Regions from separate parts of the Mesorhizobium sp. M7A.F.Ca.CA.001.10.2.1 genome, predicted to be linked through region 3. Evidence: predicted binding sites of a transcription regulator. Region 3 holds the regulator's gene; each other region holds the start of a gene.
What was found. The regulator PhoB, encoded in region 3, activates phosphate uptake and scavenging genes when phosphate is short. The targets are predictions, from matches to a motif close to TGTCATNNANCTGTCAT.
Positions count from the first base shown of each region.

Region 1: a site for PhoB is predicted at 2,898-2,914, ahead of EN964_RS15010 (LTA synthase family protein). Genes of this name have one in related genera too.
Region 2: a site for PhoB is predicted at 2,038-2,054, ahead of ugpB (sn-glycerol-3-phosphate ABC transporter substrate-binding protein UgpB). Genes of this name have one in related genera too.

Region 1 is NZ_RZQY01000200.1:2,161-8,242, forward strand. It holds gene fabF (beta-ketoacyl-ACP synthase II) at 1-459, opposite strand, end outside; gene EN964_RS14995 (acyl carrier protein) at 494-730, opposite strand; gene fabG (3-oxoacyl-[acyl-carrier-protein] reductase) at 941-1,678, opposite strand; gene fabD (ACP S-malonyltransferase) at 1,736-2,677, opposite strand; gene EN964_RS15010 (LTA synthase family protein) at 2,929-4,887, shown strand; gene EN964_RS15015 (pilus assembly protein) at 4,929-6,082, opposite strand, start outside.
Region 2 is NZ_RZQY01000076.1:3,404-9,485, reverse strand. It holds gene ugpA (sn-glycerol-3-phosphate ABC transporter permease UgpA) at 1-470, opposite strand, end outside; gene ugpB (sn-glycerol-3-phosphate ABC transporter substrate-binding protein UgpB) at 665-1,975, opposite strand; gene EN964_RS07700 (EAL domain-containing protein) at 2,335-4,767, shown strand; gene EN964_RS07695 (TlpA disulfide reductase family protein) at 4,769-5,458, opposite strand; gene argH (argininosuccinate lyase) at 5,494-6,082, shown strand, end outside.
Region 3 is NZ_RZQY01000503.1:94-4,326, reverse strand. It holds partial or broken gene EN964_RS25865 (D-xylose ABC transporter substrate-binding protein) at 1-102, opposite strand, end outside; gene EN964_RS25860 (ROK family protein) at 373-1,620, shown strand; gene phoB (phosphate regulon transcriptional regulator PhoB) at 1,637-2,326, opposite strand; gene phoU (phosphate signaling complex protein PhoU) at 2,343-3,050, opposite strand; gene pstB (phosphate ABC transporter ATP-binding protein PstB) at 3,077-3,901, opposite strand; partial or broken gene EN964_RS25840 (PstA family ABC transporter permease) at 3,919-4,233, opposite strand, start outside.

The sequences.
Region 1 (6,082 bases), on a different contig from region 3:
AACCTGCCCGGAGACGAGATTGATGATCTGGCCCGGGATGAAGAAAGGGCTGATGCGGCGCGGGCCGCGCTCCTTGAGGATCATCGCGTTCTCGGCGATGCCCTCGATGCCGCCGATGCCGGAGCCGATCAGGACGCCGGTGGCACACCGCTCTTCATGCGTCTTGGGTTCCCAGCCGGAATCCTTCAGCGCCTCGTCGGCGGCGGCAATCCCGTAAAGGATGAAGTCGCCGATCTTGCGCAGTTCCTTGGGCTCGAGCACGGCCTCGGGATTGAAGGTGGCATTGCTGCCGTCACCACGCGGAATGACGTGGGCGATCTTGCAGGCAAGATCCTCCACCTCGAACTCAGTGATGCGCTTGGCAGCGCTGCGGCCGGTCAGAAGTTCCTTCCAGCTGTGCTCGAAGCCCATGCCGAACGGCGACAGCAACCCAAGGCCCGTGACGACGACACGCCTCATCGCAGGTCCTCCCCGGTGATGACTGCGGAAAGCGTCAGGCCGAAGCCTTGTCGATGTACTTCACGGCATCGCCAACGGTCAGGATGGTCTCAGCCGCATCGTCGGGAATCTCGACGCCGAATTCTTCTTCGAACGCCATGACGAGTTCGACCGTGTCGAGGCTGTCGGCGCCCAGATCATCGATGAAGCTCGCCTGCTCCGTCACTTTGTCGGCATCGACGCCAAGGTGCTCGATGACGATCTTCTTGACGCGCTCTGCGGTGTCACTCATTTGGGCATCCTCGTCTTTTGTTTGTCTGTCTTCGTTAGCGGGCAGAATGCCGCTAATCAAGCTGAAAGATGGTCCTGCCGGAAACGCAACGACTACGGACCGGTTTTTGCCCGAACCGCCGGGTTGCGGGCCGCATTACACGAAAAATAGCTGAGGTCCAAGCCGAAATGGTCTCTTTTCACAACCCGCCGGCGTTGCTGCCGAACCTCGTCAAATCATAGCCATGCCGCCATTTACGTGGATGGTCTGGCCAGTGACGTAGGCGGCTTCGTTGGAGGCGAGATAAGCGACGGCGGACGCGACTTCAACGCTGGTGCCCATGCGCCGCGTCGGGATCGCCGCCATGATCGCCTCTTTCTGCTTGTCGTTGAGCTTGTCGGTCATCGCCGATTCGATGAAGCCCGGGGCGACGCAGTTGACGGTGATGTTGCGGGTGGCGATCTCCTGTGCCAGCGATTTGGAGAAGCCGATCATGCCGGCCTTTGAGGCGCAGTAATTGGTCTGGCCGGGATTGCCGGTGATGCCGACCACCGAGGTGATGTTGATGATGCGGCCATGGCGGCGGCGCATCATCGGGTGGGTGAGTTCGCGGGTCAGCCTGAACACGGCGGTCAGGTTGACCTCGAGCACGCTGTCCCAGTCGGCATCCGACATGCGCACGAACAGGCCGTCCTTGGTGATGCCGGCGTTGTTGACCAGGATGTCGACGCCTTCGAGATCGGCTTCGGCTTTCTGGCCGAGCGCCTTGACCTCCTCACGGTTGGACAAATTGGCCGGGAACAGCTTGACCCGGTCGCCAAGCTCGCTAGCCAGCGCTTCCAGTTTCTCGACGCGGGTGCCATGCAGGCCGACGATCGCGCCCTGCGCATGCAACATCCTGGCGATCGCCTCGCCGATGCCGCCGGATGCGCCGGTGACGAGCGCCTTGCGGCCAGTCAATTCGAACATTTTTGTCTCCTGATTGAGAAGAGAACACCCTTTACAGGGATGGGATCAAATGACGCTTTATGCAAGCGCCGCCATGGCCGCCTCGACGTCAGCCGCGGTGCCGACCGACGCGGTGGCGACATCGCGGTTGATGCGCCGCGCCAATCCTGAAAGCACCTTGCCGGCGCCGATCTCGTAAAGCGTGGTGACGCCGTTTGCGCCGAACCATTCCACCGTCTCGCGCCAACGCACGCGGCCGGTTATCTGTTCGACCAGGCGGCGGGCGATCTCGTCTGGATCGCTGGTCGGGCTGACCGTAACATTGGAGAGGACGGGAACCACCGGCGCGTTCTTTGCCACGCCGGCCAGGGCTTCGCGCATGACGTTCGCGGCCGGCGCCATCAGCGCGGAATGGAAGGGCGCGGACACCTGCAGCATCAGCGCGCGTTTGGCGCCTTTCTCGGTGCACAGTTTCGCGGCCAGTTCGACCGCGGCCTTGGCGCCGGAGATGACCAGTTGGCCACCGCCATTGTCGTTGGCGATCTGGCAGACAGAGCCTTTGGCGGCTTCCGCGCAAGCGGCTTCGACATCGGCATGTTCCAATCCGATGATCGCCGCCATGGCGCCCTCGCCGGCCGGCACCGCCGCCTGCATGGCATTGCCGCGTATGCGCAGCAACCGGGCGGCATCGGCAACCGAAACGAAGCCGGCAGCGGCCAACGCCGAATATTCGCCCAGCGAATGACCGGCGACATAGGCGATCTTGCCTTTCAGCGAGAAGCCGCGCGATTCCAGCGCCCGGATCGCGGCCAGCGACACCGCCATCAGCGCCGGCTGCGCGTTGGCGGTCAGCGTCAACGTCTCTTCCGGCCCTTCCCAGATCAGCTCCGACAGATTTTCGCCGAGCGCATCGTCGACTTCCTGGAAGACCCTGCGCGCTTCGGGGAAGGCGTCGGCGAGATCCTTGCCCATGCCGACCGCCTGGCTGCCTTGTCCGGGAAAGGTGAATGCAACGGCCATGCGAGGGCTCCCAAGGGCTGGTTTTGCTTGCCTGAAGACGGTTTTTCTTGCCTGTGACGCATGGCGGGGCGCCAAGTCAACCCCGGTTCGACCCTGCCCGAGGGCAGCCTCGTCCGCCGAGTGCCTGTTGCGAAAGGGTTTTTGGCGATCACTCCTGATGAAAACCGCTCACGATTCGTTTGCTGGCTCTTCTTATTTCCGTTACAGGCGCTAGCTTTGCGTGACAATTCCATGACAATCGAGTGACGCGCTTGTCGCTGGGTGGGGAAGTTAAAGTGGCAAAGAGTTACAAACGCACCGGCAAGGCCGCGCCACAGTTCCTGGAAGACGACCCCTCCACCGGCTATCTGCCGGGCAGGAGATGGCCGGTCGTGCGCTATGGGCTGATCAGCCTGGCGATTGCCGCTATCCTGGTGTTTGCCATCGAACTGATCGTGCGCGGCGACTTTGCCGGAACCATCTCCTTCTTCCTGCAGCCGTTCAAGCCGGGCTGGACCACCATCGTCGTGTTTGCGCTGCTCCTGATCGGCTTCGATGCGGTGCTCGGCCGCAGCCACCAGAGCCTGATGATCGTCGCGCCGCTGACCTTGTCGCTTGCTTTCGTCGGTCACCAGAAGTCGCACTATCTCGGCGATCCGCTCTATCCGACCGATTTCCTCTATGCCCGCCAGATCTTCGCGCTGCTGCCGCTTTTGGTACGCGAACGGCCGATGACCGCGCTTGCCATGGTCGTCGGCATCGTCGCCGGCCTGTCGCTGCTCGTCTACGGCTGGCGGCTATGGCGCCGCAAGGTTCCCGCACTCAGCCGCAAGGGGCGCCTTGCGCGGCTGACGCTGGCAGTGCCGCTGCTCGCCTTCTTCGTTTCGATCATGGACTACGCCACCTTCTCCTGGACCAGGGATCGGCTGCAGATCATCCCGATCATGTGGGACCAGAAGGAAAACTATGCCTCCAACGGCTTTGCGCTGGCCTTTGCCCTCAACGTGCCGATGGCGCATGTCTCGGCGCCGCCGGGCTATTCCGACAAGGCGATCGCAGCGATAGCCAGGCCTGATGTGACCGCCTCGGTGCCGGCCGAGAAGCCGGACATCATCATCGTCATGAGCGAATCCTTCTGGGATCCGACCAAGTTGCCTGGCGTCACCATCACGCCAGATCCAATCCCCAATGTGCGGGCGCTGCGCTCGGGCTCGATGTTCTCGCCGGAGTTCGGCGGCATGACCGCCAATATCGAGTTCGAGGCGCTGACCGGCTTCTCCAACGCGTTCCTGCCGGCAGGCAGCATCCCCTATCAGCAATATGTGCGCACGCCGACGCCTTCGCTCGCGACCTTCCTGAAGAGCCAGGGTTACCGGGCGCGCGCCATCCATCCCGGCACCAACTGGTTCTGGAACCGTGGCGCGGTCTATGCCGATTTCGGCTTCAACGATTTCATGTCGGAAGAGACGCTGCCGCCAATGCAAAAGCGCGGGCCACTGGCATCGGATGCGGCGATGACCGACGAGATCATCAGCGAGGCCGACGCCAGCGACGAGCCGGTGTTCTTCTTTGCGGTCAGCCTGCAAAACCACGGTCCCTACGAGCCGAACCGCTATTACAATCCCACGCATAGGGTGCAGGCGCCGATCAGCCAGTGGGCGCGCGAATCGCTACTCAGCTACGCCGAGGGCTCAGCCGATGCCGATCGCGGCCTCGAACGCCTCGTCGAATGGGCCAAGAAACGCTCCCGCCCCACCGTAATCGCCTTCTTCGGCGACCATCTGCCGCCGCTGGGGCCGGTCTATGTCGAAACCGGCTTCCTCAAGGACAATGTCGCGCCGCGCAAGGAAGCGTCGCCCGAGGCTGCTCTCGAGCATCACGAGACGCCGCTGGTCATCTGGTCGAACCGCACCGGGCCGGCTGAGCAGATGGGTGCCGTCAGCCCAGCCTTCCTGCCCTATCATATCCTGAAAACGGCCGGAATCAGCCATCCCTACTACACCGGCTTCCTGGGCGAGATGAGCGAACGCTACCGTGTCGTCGACCGCAATCTTCTGCTGACGCCGGCTGGCGAAGCCACGCCCGATTGGGCGCGGCAGAAGGAGATCGATCCGGCGATCCGCGATTTCCGCCTGCTGCAGTACGATATGATGTTCGGCAAGCGTCAGGCAGCGCCTGACTTCTTCCCCGAAACGGTCGACAAGGACAAGGTTGTCGCCCATACGAGTTGAGCCCAACGATCCCTCAGGCTCGTCTGTGTCGGATCGCGCGTTCAGTTCGTCAATTGCAGCTTCGAGAACTTGTTGGCGATCTGCTGGAAAACGTCCGGCAATTTGGTCGGATCGTTGACTGCATAATAGCCGCTCGGATCAGAAGCGCAGGCGCTGTAAAGCGCGCGGTTGGCTGCGGTGTCGGATTGCAGCACCATGGTGTAGATTTGCACGCCCTCGTTCTTCAATTGCGTGCAGACGTTTTTGGTCCAGCCGTCGACATTGCGCGCAGCGGTCGTCTGGTTATCTGATCCGAAACGGCCGCCGGCCAGATAACCATATGATGTGTAGTCAGATTTCGTCGGCTGTTGGCTGGCGCCATAGACGACGTTCTCGCCGTCGGTGAGCAACAGCACGATCTTGCTGATGCCGGGCGTCTTCCACGGCGCCCCATCGGTGTAGGGCGCGGCGGGCGACAGCACCCGCATACCCCATGACAGGCCCTCGGAGACGTTGGTGCCCGAACCGTTCCACTCGGTCATCTGACTGGCAGCCTTGCGCAGCTTGTCGAAATCGTCGGTCAGGGGGACCACCGGGGTCGGACACGCACGGTTCGGACCGATAGTGATGGGAGAGCCGATCTCGGTTATGAGTTCCTTGGCGGGCGCAACATATTTGGCAATCTTTTCCCTGGCAGCCCTGTCATCGGGCGACAGAAGTTCGATGAGATTGCCGAGCAGGTTGCTGAGATCGATGCCCAGGATGTTGATGCCCGACTGGGCAAGCCTGGTTTTGTCGCTGACATCGTTGAGATAGGAGTTGTTGTAGTATTTATCCGAATTGCCATAGGAGCCAGACGGCTTTTGGGCGTCTTCGGGATCATCCGGCGCAAAGTACGGCACGAACAGCGTGTCGGGCTTGGCCGTGTCGGGTGGCGTGTCGGAGATATTGTAAGCGCCTGGCCGCGCCTCGACACAACCCTTCCATCCGGTGCCATTCCATCCGGCATCGGTCCATCCGGTCTTCTTGAGCTGTTTGAAAAGCGCCATGTGGTTCGGCCGCTTGCCGTCGATGACGGGAAAATTGACGCCGTTGGTTGAGGACTTGCCGTCCATGTCGATCCAGGACGGGTCGAAGCCGTCGCCATTGACGTTGACGGCGGTTACGAAAGGAACCAGCGAGGCGCGGATCTTGCGCGTCGGCGATTTCGCCGCTT
Region 2 (6,082 bases), on a different contig from region 3:
ATGGCCTGGGTGCCGTTGAGCAGTGGATCCCAGGCGATGCCGAAACTTCTCAGCATGTAGGCCAGCGACCCGATCGACGGGTTGAAGAGGAACAGCCACAGCATACCGGCGATTGCCGGCGCCACCGCGTAGGGCCAGATCAAGAGCGTGCGGTAGAGACCTTTGCCGCGCACCACCTTCTCTGCCATGACCGCAAGCAGGAGCGCCACGCACATGGCGACGATGGCGGTCGCAAGGGAAAACACCACCGTGACCTTGATCGAGTTCAGGTAGGCCGGATCGGCAAGCACTTTCCTGAAATTGGCGAACCAGACGAACTTGGTCCTCAGTCCGAACGGATCCTGCCTGAGCATGGATTGGTAGAACGCCTGACCGGCCGGCCAGTAGAAAAACACGAGCGTGATGGCCAGTTGCGGCGCCACCAGCAGGTAGGGAAGGATCTTGTTGGGAAACACGACGCGAGGGGTCATGGAGCCACTCCGAGGTGATGAGGCGGGCGGCACGATGTAGCATCCCTCTTCGCCAAGATGGCTTTGACGAGCGTTTCGGATTGGGCATCATCGACCGTTGGCGAAATCGCAAGGGACGGCAAAACTCCCCTCGCCGAGGGGAGATGCCTGGCAGGACAGGTGGATGCGCCGTAGAGCAAGGACCTGCGCTCGCTCTAATTCCCCAGCGCTTCCTTGATCGCCGCATTGCCACGCGTAACCGCATTGTCGAGCGCCTGCTGCGCGGTTTGCTGGCCGGCGAGCATCTTTTCGAACTCCTCGTTCTGGATATCGCGCACCTGCGGCAGGTTCGGAAGACGTACGCCCTTGGAATTGTCGGTCGGCGCCTTACCCGTCATCTGCAGGATCGGGGTCTCGCGACCGACGTTCTTGTCATAGAAACCGGACTTCTTGGTCGCTTCATAGGCGGCAAGCGTTACCGGCAGATAACCCGACTTCTGGTGCAGGTATTCTTGCACCTCGGTCTTCGACAGGTAGGCGAAGAAGGCCGCGACGCCCTTGTATTCCTCGTCGGATTTTTCAGCGAAAACCCACAGGCTGGCGCCACCCGGCGTCGTGTTCTGCGGTGCGCCCTTGGCGTCGCTGTCATAGGGCAATTGGCCGATGCCGTAATTCATGCCGGACTTGACGATATCGCCAAGGCCGCCGGAGGATTCGGTCATGATCCCGCATTCGCCGGCGAGGAAGATCTGCTTGGCTTCGGAGGTGCGGCCGCCATATTTGAAGGTGCCGTCCTTGGCGAGGTCCGCCAGCGCCTGGAAGTGGTTGACGAAAATCGGCGCATTGATCTTGAGCTCGACATCGCCGCCGGCCAGACCGTTCTGCTGGGTGGCCCATGACACGTCATTCCAGGCCGCGAAATTCTCCAGATGGATCCAGGTCAGCCAGGTCGAGGTGTAGCCGCAGGCGGCCGCGCCGCTCGCCTTGATCTTCTTGGCGTCTTCCCACACCTCATTCCAGGTCTTGGGTGGGCTGTCGACGTCGAGACCAGCCTTCTTGAAGATATCCTTGTTGTAATAAAGGATCGGCGAGGAGGAGTTATAGGGGAAAGAGAGCATGGTGCCGTCCGGCTTCGAATAATAGCCGACTATGCCTGGCAGATACTGGCTCTTGTCGAAGGTCATTCCAGCGCTGGTCAACACATCGGCTGCCGGCTTGATTGCGCCTTCGGCTGCCATCATCACGCCGGTGCCGACGTCGAACACCTGCATGATGTCGGGCGCCTGGCCGGCACGGTAGGCGGCGATGCCGGCATTCAGCGTCTCGGGGTAGGTGCCTTTGAACACCGGAACGAGTTCATAGTCGCTCTGGCTGGCATTGAAATCTTTGGAGATCTTGTCGACAACTTCGGCATTGGCGCCAGTCATGGCGTGCCACCAACTGATCTGCGTGACAGCAAAAGCGGAGGTTGAGGAAAGCAGCATAAAGGTGGCGGCAACACCGGCCGCGAAGCCGAAGGACTTCATGTTTCATCTCCCGTTTGTCATTGGCGAAAGGGGCACTCCCGCAAAGGCAATATGTGTCGCTCATGACAATCAGACAACGGTTTTGTTGCAGATCGACGAACTTCACCCCTTTACCTCACGCCACCTCGCCTCCGCTTGGACGCATGGAAAGCCACACGGTTAGCCGGCTTAGCGCGACGACAAGCGCCAGGAACCACCGTCGGAACTGCCAAGCTGCCTTTCGGGGTGGCAGCCTTGATTGCAGCCGCTGCAACCCGAAGAGACACGCCAAGGTTGCAGGCGACTTTATCGATCCCTCAACGGCAACGCGCTACTCAATCCTGCTGCCCTGTTTATTTCCAAAGATCAGGTGAAATAAAATGCTGACGGTCTACAATTGTATCGTCAACGAACACGATCTGAGACTGGTCGCACTCGCCGCGCTGATCTGCGGAATTTCCTGTTTCTCTGCCGTCAACCTGCTTCATCACATAAGCCGCTCCACCGATCGGAACCGGCTTGCCTGGCTGATGATCGCGGCCACTTCGACCGGCTTCGGCATCTGGGCAACGCACTTCATCGCCATGCTCGCATTCACACCGGGCATACCCAGTGCTTACGATCCCGCACTTTCCGTGCTTTCGCTCGCTGCTTCGGTCACTCTGACGGCAGCCGGCATGTGGATCGCCACCTTGCGGAATGAGTTCGACTATCATCTCGTCGGCGGCGCCGTGCTGGGCGGCGGTATCGCGGCCATGCACTACATCGGTATGGCGGCGTTCGAGGTTCAGGGCCGCATCGAGTGGAACCTGTTGCTTGTCGCCGTTTCCCTTCTGGCCGGCGTGACGCTCGCGGCGCTGGCGCTGCGTGTCGTGCAGCGCCGTCCCTCCTTGAAGGCGACATCCGGCGGCGCGGTGCTGCTGACGCTGGCAATCTGCACCCTGCATTTCATCGGTATGGGTGCCGTCTCGATCTTCCCCGATCCCTCGATCGTCATATCCGAATATACGATCGAGCCGACCTCGCAGGCTTTTGCGGCCGCCGCCGCCACACTGGTGATCCTGGTTCTGTCGGCATCGGCGCTGTGGATCGATTTGCGCTTCCGTCGCCAGAAGCTCGAGGTAGACCGCATGCACGGCCTGGCCAATGCCGCCGTGGAGGGGCTGATCGTCTGCGACGGCCACCGCATCATCAGTGCCAATGACAGCATGGCGACATTGACGGGCATCGCAACAGCGACGCTGAACGGAATGCAGCTTGGCGATCTCTTCGGATCCGACATGTCGGGCTTCGGCGAACAGCCGCAGGAGGCCGAATTGAGCGGCCGCGATGGCACGAGCATTCCTGTCGAGCTGATCGCCAGGAGCATCGACTATTGTGGCAAGCCTCACAACGTGGTCGCGGTCCGCGACATTCGCGAGCGCAAGAAGGCGGAACAGGAGATCCTGCGGCTTGCCCATTTCGATCCATTGACCGGACTGGCCAATCGCCGCAGCTTTTCCGGCCGGCTGGAGACGGAAATCGCTGCGATGGGCCGGACCAGGAAAGGCGGCCAGCTTGCGCTTCTGCTGCTCGATCTCGACCGGTTCAAGGAGGTCAACGACCTGTATGGGCACGGCGCGGGCGACGCCATGCTGCAGAAGGTTGCGCACTGCGTTACCGGCATTCTTCGCCAAGGACAGATGGTGGCGCGGCTGGGCGGCGATGAGTTCGCCATCATCGCGCCGAACCTGACCGACCCGTTGGAGGCGGGCCGTATCGCCAACGCCGTGCTGACCGCCATGCGCGAGGAAAACCGGCTCTCGGTCGGCGGCGGCCTGGTGTCGGCCAGCATCGGCATTGCGCTTTATCCATCGGATGCCGAAAACCAGGCCAGCCTGATAAGCCACGCCGATACCGCGCTCTACCGGGCCAAGACCGAAGGCAAGGACACCTACCGCTATTTCGAAGCTTCGATGGGGGCCGAGGCCCGCGACAAGCGCGTGATGGAGCACGAACTGCGCCAGGCGGTCGCACGCCAGGAGTTCTACCTCGTCTATCAGCCGCAGAAGGAGATCAGCAGCGGGAAGATGGTCGGTTTCGAAGCGCTGGTCCGGTGGCGGCATCCGACGCGCGGCGACGTCTCGCCGAGCATATTCATCCCGGTCGCCGAAGACAGCGGCGCCATTGGCCAGATTGGCGAATGGGTGCTGACGGCCGCCTGCGAGGAAGCCGCCCGCTGGGAAAATCCGCTGACGGTGGCCGTCAACGTTTCGGCGGTGCAGCTCCACAACACGAATTTCAGCCGCAAGGTCCACGAAACCTTGCTGAATTCCGGCCTGGCGCCCGGCAGGCTCGAGCTTGAGATCACCGAGACGGCGCTTGTCAAGGACATGCCGCGGGCATTGGCCACCTTGCGGCAGGTCAAGGCGCTGGGCGTGCGCGTCGCCATGGACGATTTTGGAACCGGCTATTCCTCGCTCTCCAACCTTCGCGCCTTTCCCTTCGACAAGATCAAGATCGATGGCTCATTCATCAAGTCCGTCGACAAGAACGGCCAGGTCGCGGCGATCGTGCGCGCCGTCCTGGGACTTGGACGCGGGCTCGGCCTGCCGGTTCTGGCGGAGGGTGTCGAGACGCTCGGCGAACTGAAGTTCCTGGACGCCGAAGCCTGCGAGATCGGCCAGGGCTACTATATCGGCAAGCCGGCTCTCATCGAGGAATTCGGCGATCTGACCGGCGTCGTCGCACCCGCTGTCGGCAGCAAACCCGCCAGCCTGCGCGACAGAAGCGTTCTGGCCTTCGCGCCCGCACCCGCGCTAGCCACACGCTAGACTACAGGCTCTCGGGCTTGAGTGCCGTCTCGACCAGCCGCCTGGCGTCCGGCCCCGACCATTCGGCCGGGCCGTTCATGTGGGCGATCAGGCAGCCCTCGCCGTCGATCAGCATGGTGACGGGAAGGCCTAGCGCCAAGCCGCGCTTCTTGAGGTCGTTGAACAGCGTCATCGTCGAATCCCGGTAATAGCCGAGCGTCGCGACGCCGGTATCGCTGAGGAACTTCTTCGGCTTCACATCGTCGCCGGCATCGACGTTGACGGCGACCACTTCAAAGGAGTCGCTGCCCTTTTCCTTCTGCAGCGCATCGAGCGCCGGCATTTCGGCACGGCACGGCGCGCACCATGTCGCCCACAGATTGAGCAGCACCGTCTTGCCGGCATGATCGGCAAGCGTCATCGGCTTGCCGTCCGGACCATTGAAGGCAAGGCTCTTCAGGGATTGAGGCGGATCGGCCGGCAAAAGTGCCGCAACCTCACCGGTGGCCGACGCCACGACTTTCTTGGCGCGGTCGCTCTTGGCCGCGCAGGTCACGTCGTCCCTGCTGTCACCCATGGCAGCTTGTGCCGGTGCATTGTTGCCAGACCGGCTCTCGCTGACATATACCGCGACCGCGCCCGCCAGCGCGCCCGCCACCAAGGCGGCGAGGATCAGGCGCGGGGCCGGGAAGAATCTACTACCGTCTGCCATTTTCTCAAAACTGCTCCGAAGCACGGGTTATAGCCATGAGCGACAAGAAAACCAGCAACCAGATGTGGGGCGGACGTTTTGCCTCGGGTCCGGCCGCGATCATGGAAGCGATCAACGCGTCTATCTCCTTCGACCGCAAACTCTATGCGCAGGACATCAAAGGCTCGATCGCCCATAGCGAGATGCTGGCGCAAACGGGCATTATTTCGGCGGCCGACCAAGAAAAAATCGCTGACGGGCTGAACACGATCCTGAAAGAGATCGAGGCCGGCAGCTTCGAGTTTTCGACACGGCTCGAAGACATCCACATGAACATCGAGGCGCGCCTCGCCGATCTGATCGGCCCGGCGGCCGGCCGGCTGCACACCGCCCGCTCGCGCAATGATCAAGTCGCGGTCGATTTGCGGCTGTGGGTCAAGGATGAATGCTTTCGCGTCGCCGAGGCGTTGAAAGGGCTGATCGAGGCGCTGCTGGAGCGGGCCGAGGAGCATGCCGCGACCGTGATGCCGGGCTTTACCCATATGCAGGCGGCCCAGCCGGTGACCTTCGGCCATCACTGCATGGCCTATGTCGAGATGTTTTCGCGCGACCTGTCGCGCGTGCGCGATGCGATCGAGCGGATGG
Region 3 (4,233 bases):
GGACCACGAAACGCCGACAACCTTGTCCTTCGCCTGCGCGACAGACGCGAGCGTCAGCGACATGGCGGCACCCGCCAGGATGGCGGCCGTGAATCTTTTCATATTATCCTCCCTGCGCCGCGTATGGCGCGACCAAACTGACCCGAGGGCCGGCACAGAGGCTCTATTTTTTCGAGCCTCGAAAAAATACTGGGCCAACGCCCGAACGCTGTCAACATCGATTCTGATGGATTTTGATGTCATTTCGAGTTTTTTTCGAGTCTCGGAATAAATAAATGACACGGCATGCAGCTTCTGCCAGTATTTACCGGCGTCACCGACAGCGTTCCAGGGGCAGGAGGAACCGCGGCGACCGGGAGGATATGAAAGAACATGTCGGTCGGAATCCGCCACGACGATCTGCGCCGCCGCAACCGCGCCATGGTGATCGCGGCAGTGCGCCGCGCCGGACAGCCGTCACGAACCGAGATCGCCGCGACCACAAGCCTCAGCCATTCGACCATCTCGGCGATTTCATCCGACCTGATCGTCGAAGGCATCCTGACCGAAAGCAAGCCGAGCGAGGCCGGCTCGCTCAAACGCGGCCGGCCGCAGGTCGGCCTCAGTCTCAATCCGGAAGCGGCCGCGGTAATGACCGTGGTGCTGTCGCTGAACTTCCTCTCCGTCGCCGTCATCGACTATGCCGGCCAGGTGATATCCGAGGAACAGCGCCGGCTGGACACGCTGACGATGTCGCGCGAGTCGCTGATCGGGGAATGCACGGCCATCGTGCGGCGCCGCCTGGCAGATCCCGACCTGGACGTGCGCAGCATCGCCCGCATCGCGCTGGCCATCCAGGGCATCACCGACACCCGTGCCCGCGCCATGCTGTGGTCGCCGATCACGCCGCACACCGACATCGCCTTCGCTGACATATTCGAAGACGAGTTCGGCATCCCTGCCATAATGGAGAACGACTGCAACATGATGGCGGTGGCGCTGCGCTGGCGCGACCCCGATCGTTACCGCGACGATTTCATCGCTATCCTTTTGTCGCACGGCATCGGCATGGGACTGGTGCTGAAGGGCGAATTGTTCACCGGCACCCATTCTTCGGGCGGCGAATTCGGCCACATGATCCATCGGCCGAACGGCGCGCTATGTCGCTGCGGACGGCGCGGCTGCGTCGAAGCCTATGCGGGCAATTACGCCATCTGGCGCAACGCCAGGCAGATGGGCGAGGATGCAGAACCCGTCGCCGATGTCAGCGACGCCGACATGCGCGCCCTGGCTGCCGCGGCCCGCGAAGGTGACGGACCCGAACGGGAAGCCTATCGCAAGGCCGGCGAAGCGCTCGGCTACGGCCTCGGCAGCCTGTTCGCGCTGATCGATCCGGCGCCGGTCGCCATGGTCGGTGTCAGCGCCGCCGCCTTCGACCTGATCGAGCCGGCATTGCGGCAAGCGATTGCCCAGACCGCCGGCGGCCAGCATTCCAAATCGATTTCCTTCGACACCGAGCCGAACGAACTGCCGCTGATCCGCGAAGGCTGCGCCATGCGGGCGCTGATCTTCGTCGATCAGGAGATTTTTGCGCCGGGCGTGCAGGCGAGATCCGGTTTCGGCGGCAAGAACGTGGCGTGAGTTCAAACGAGGGAGTTCAGTCCTCTCGGATGGCGTATCCGGCCCCACGGATCGTGCGGATGACATCAGGCATACGGCCATTGTTGACCGCCTTGCGCAGCCGGCCGACATGCACGTCGACCGTGCGCTCGTCGATGTAGATCGTCTCGCCCCAGACATTGTCGAGCAGCTGGCTGCGCGAGAACACGCGGCCTGGATGGCGCATCATGAATTCGAGCAGGCGGAATTCCGTCGGCCCAAGCCGGATCTCGCTCTTCTTGCGATAGACACGGTGCGACTCGCGATCGAGCACGATATCGCCGACCTTTAGCACGCTGGACAGCACTTCCGGCTTGGCCCGGCGCAGCAGCGCCTTGACCCTGGCCATGAACTCCGGCGTCGAGAAGGGCTTGACCAGATAGTCGTCGGCGCCGGTCGACAGGCCGCGCACGCGGTCGCTTTCCTCGCCTCGCGCGGTCAGCATGATGATCGGCAGCCGCTCGGTCTCGGGACGCATTCGCAGGCGCCGGCAGAGTTCGATGCCCGAAACCGCAGGCACCATCCAGTCGAGCACCAGAAGATCGGGAACGTTCTCCTGCAGCCGGATTTCGGCCTCATCGCCGCGCGTCACCACCTCGACCTGGTAACCTTCGGATTCAAGATTGTAGCGGAGCAGCACGCCTAGCGGCTCCTCATCCTCCACCACCATGATGCGTGGTGCGATCATCGGCTGGTCACCCTTGTTATGCCGCTGGCGCGGACATTGCCGTCTCGTCCTGCTTCGGACGATTGGCTGGCAGCTGCGTGCCGGTCAAAACATAGTAGGCATTTTCGGCGATGTTGGTCACGTGGTCGCCGATCCGCTCGAGGTTCTTGGCGCAAAACAACAGGTGCGTGCACGCCGTGATGTTGCGGGGATCTTCCATCATGTAGGTCAGCAGCTCGCGGAACACCGAGGTGTATTTGACGTCGATGCGTTCATCATTGTTTCTGAGCGTGGCAAGCGCTGCCGCGTCAGCGGCGGCATACTCGTCGACGACCCCCTGCACCTGGATCAGCACCAGCTGCGCCATCGCGTCGATCGAATGCGAAAGATCGTGCGGCGTGACGCTCAGCCCGACAGTGCCGACGCGCTTGGCGATGTTCTTGGCAAGGTCGCCGATGCGCTCGAGGTCGCCGGCCATGCGGATCGAACCGACCACCGCACGCAGATCGTTGGCCATTGGCTGGCGCTTGGCGATCAGCGTGATGGCGCGATCGTCCAGCTCGCGCTGGCGGGCATCCATGATCGCATCGTCGGAAACCACGCGCTGCGCCAGCGCATTGTCCGAATTGAGCAAAGCCTTGGTCGAGCCACTGACCATCGAGCGGGCGAGATCGCCCATGTCGCGGATCAGCTGGCTGATCTGCTCCAGATCCTCATCGAAAGATGCAACGGTATGTTCACCCATGATCTTCGTCCCTCATATGCCTGAGCTCAGCCGAACCGGCCGGTGATGTAGTCCTGGGTGCGTTTGTCGTCGGGGGTGGTGAACATCTTGTCGGTGGCGCCCTCCTCGACCAGATAGCCTAGATGGAACATCGCGGTGCGCTGCGACACGCGCGCTGCCTGCTGCATCGAATGGGTGACGATGACGATCGTATAGTTCTGGCGCAGTTCGTCGATCAGTTCCTCGACGCGAGCAGTGGCGATCGGGTCGAGCGCCGAACACGGTTCGTCCATCAGGATCACCTCGGGTGACACGGCGATGGCGCGTGCAATGCACAGACGCTGTTGCTGGCCACCGGAAAGACCCGTGCCAGGTTCCTGCAAACGGTCCTTCACCTCGTTCCAGATCGCCGCCTTCTTCAAGCTCGACTCGACGATCTGATCCATGTCGGCCTTGCGCTTGGCCAATCCGTGGATGCGCGGGCCATAGGCGACGTTCTCGTAGATCGACTTGGGGAACGGATTGGGTTTCTGAAACACCATGCCGACGCGCGCCCTGAGTTCGACGACATCGATGTTCTTGTCGTAGATGTCTTCTTCGTCGAGCGTTATCTTGCCGGTTACCCGCGCGGAATCGATGGTGTCGTTCATGCGGTTGAGGCAACGCAGGAAGGTCGACTTGCCGCAGCCGGAGGGGCCGATCAGCGCCGTCACCTGATTCAGGCGGACGTCGAGATTGACATCGAACAGCGCCTGCTTCTCGCCATAGAACACGCCGACCTTGTCGCCACGCATTTTGATCACTTCGTTCGACTTGGCGTTCATCTTATCGCCCACTGCATTTTCAAGGGACTGTTCGGTCATGATGTTCATACCAAAATGCCTTTTTTCTACCAGCGCCGCTCGAACCGACGCCGAAGCACGATCGCGGTGATGTTCATGGCCATGAGGAAGACGAGCAGGATGATGATCGCGCCCGACATGCGCTCGACGAAGGCGCGTTCGGCCTCGTTCGCCCACATATAGATCTGCACCGGCAGCGCAGTGGCCGGATCGAAAGGCGTCGTCGGTGGATCGGCGACGAAGGCGACCATGCCGATTAGCAGCAGGGGCGCGGTTTCACCGAGCGCACGCGCTAGACCGATGATGGTGCCGGTGAGGATGCCGGGTGCGGCAAGCGGCAGGATGTGCTGGAACACCATCTG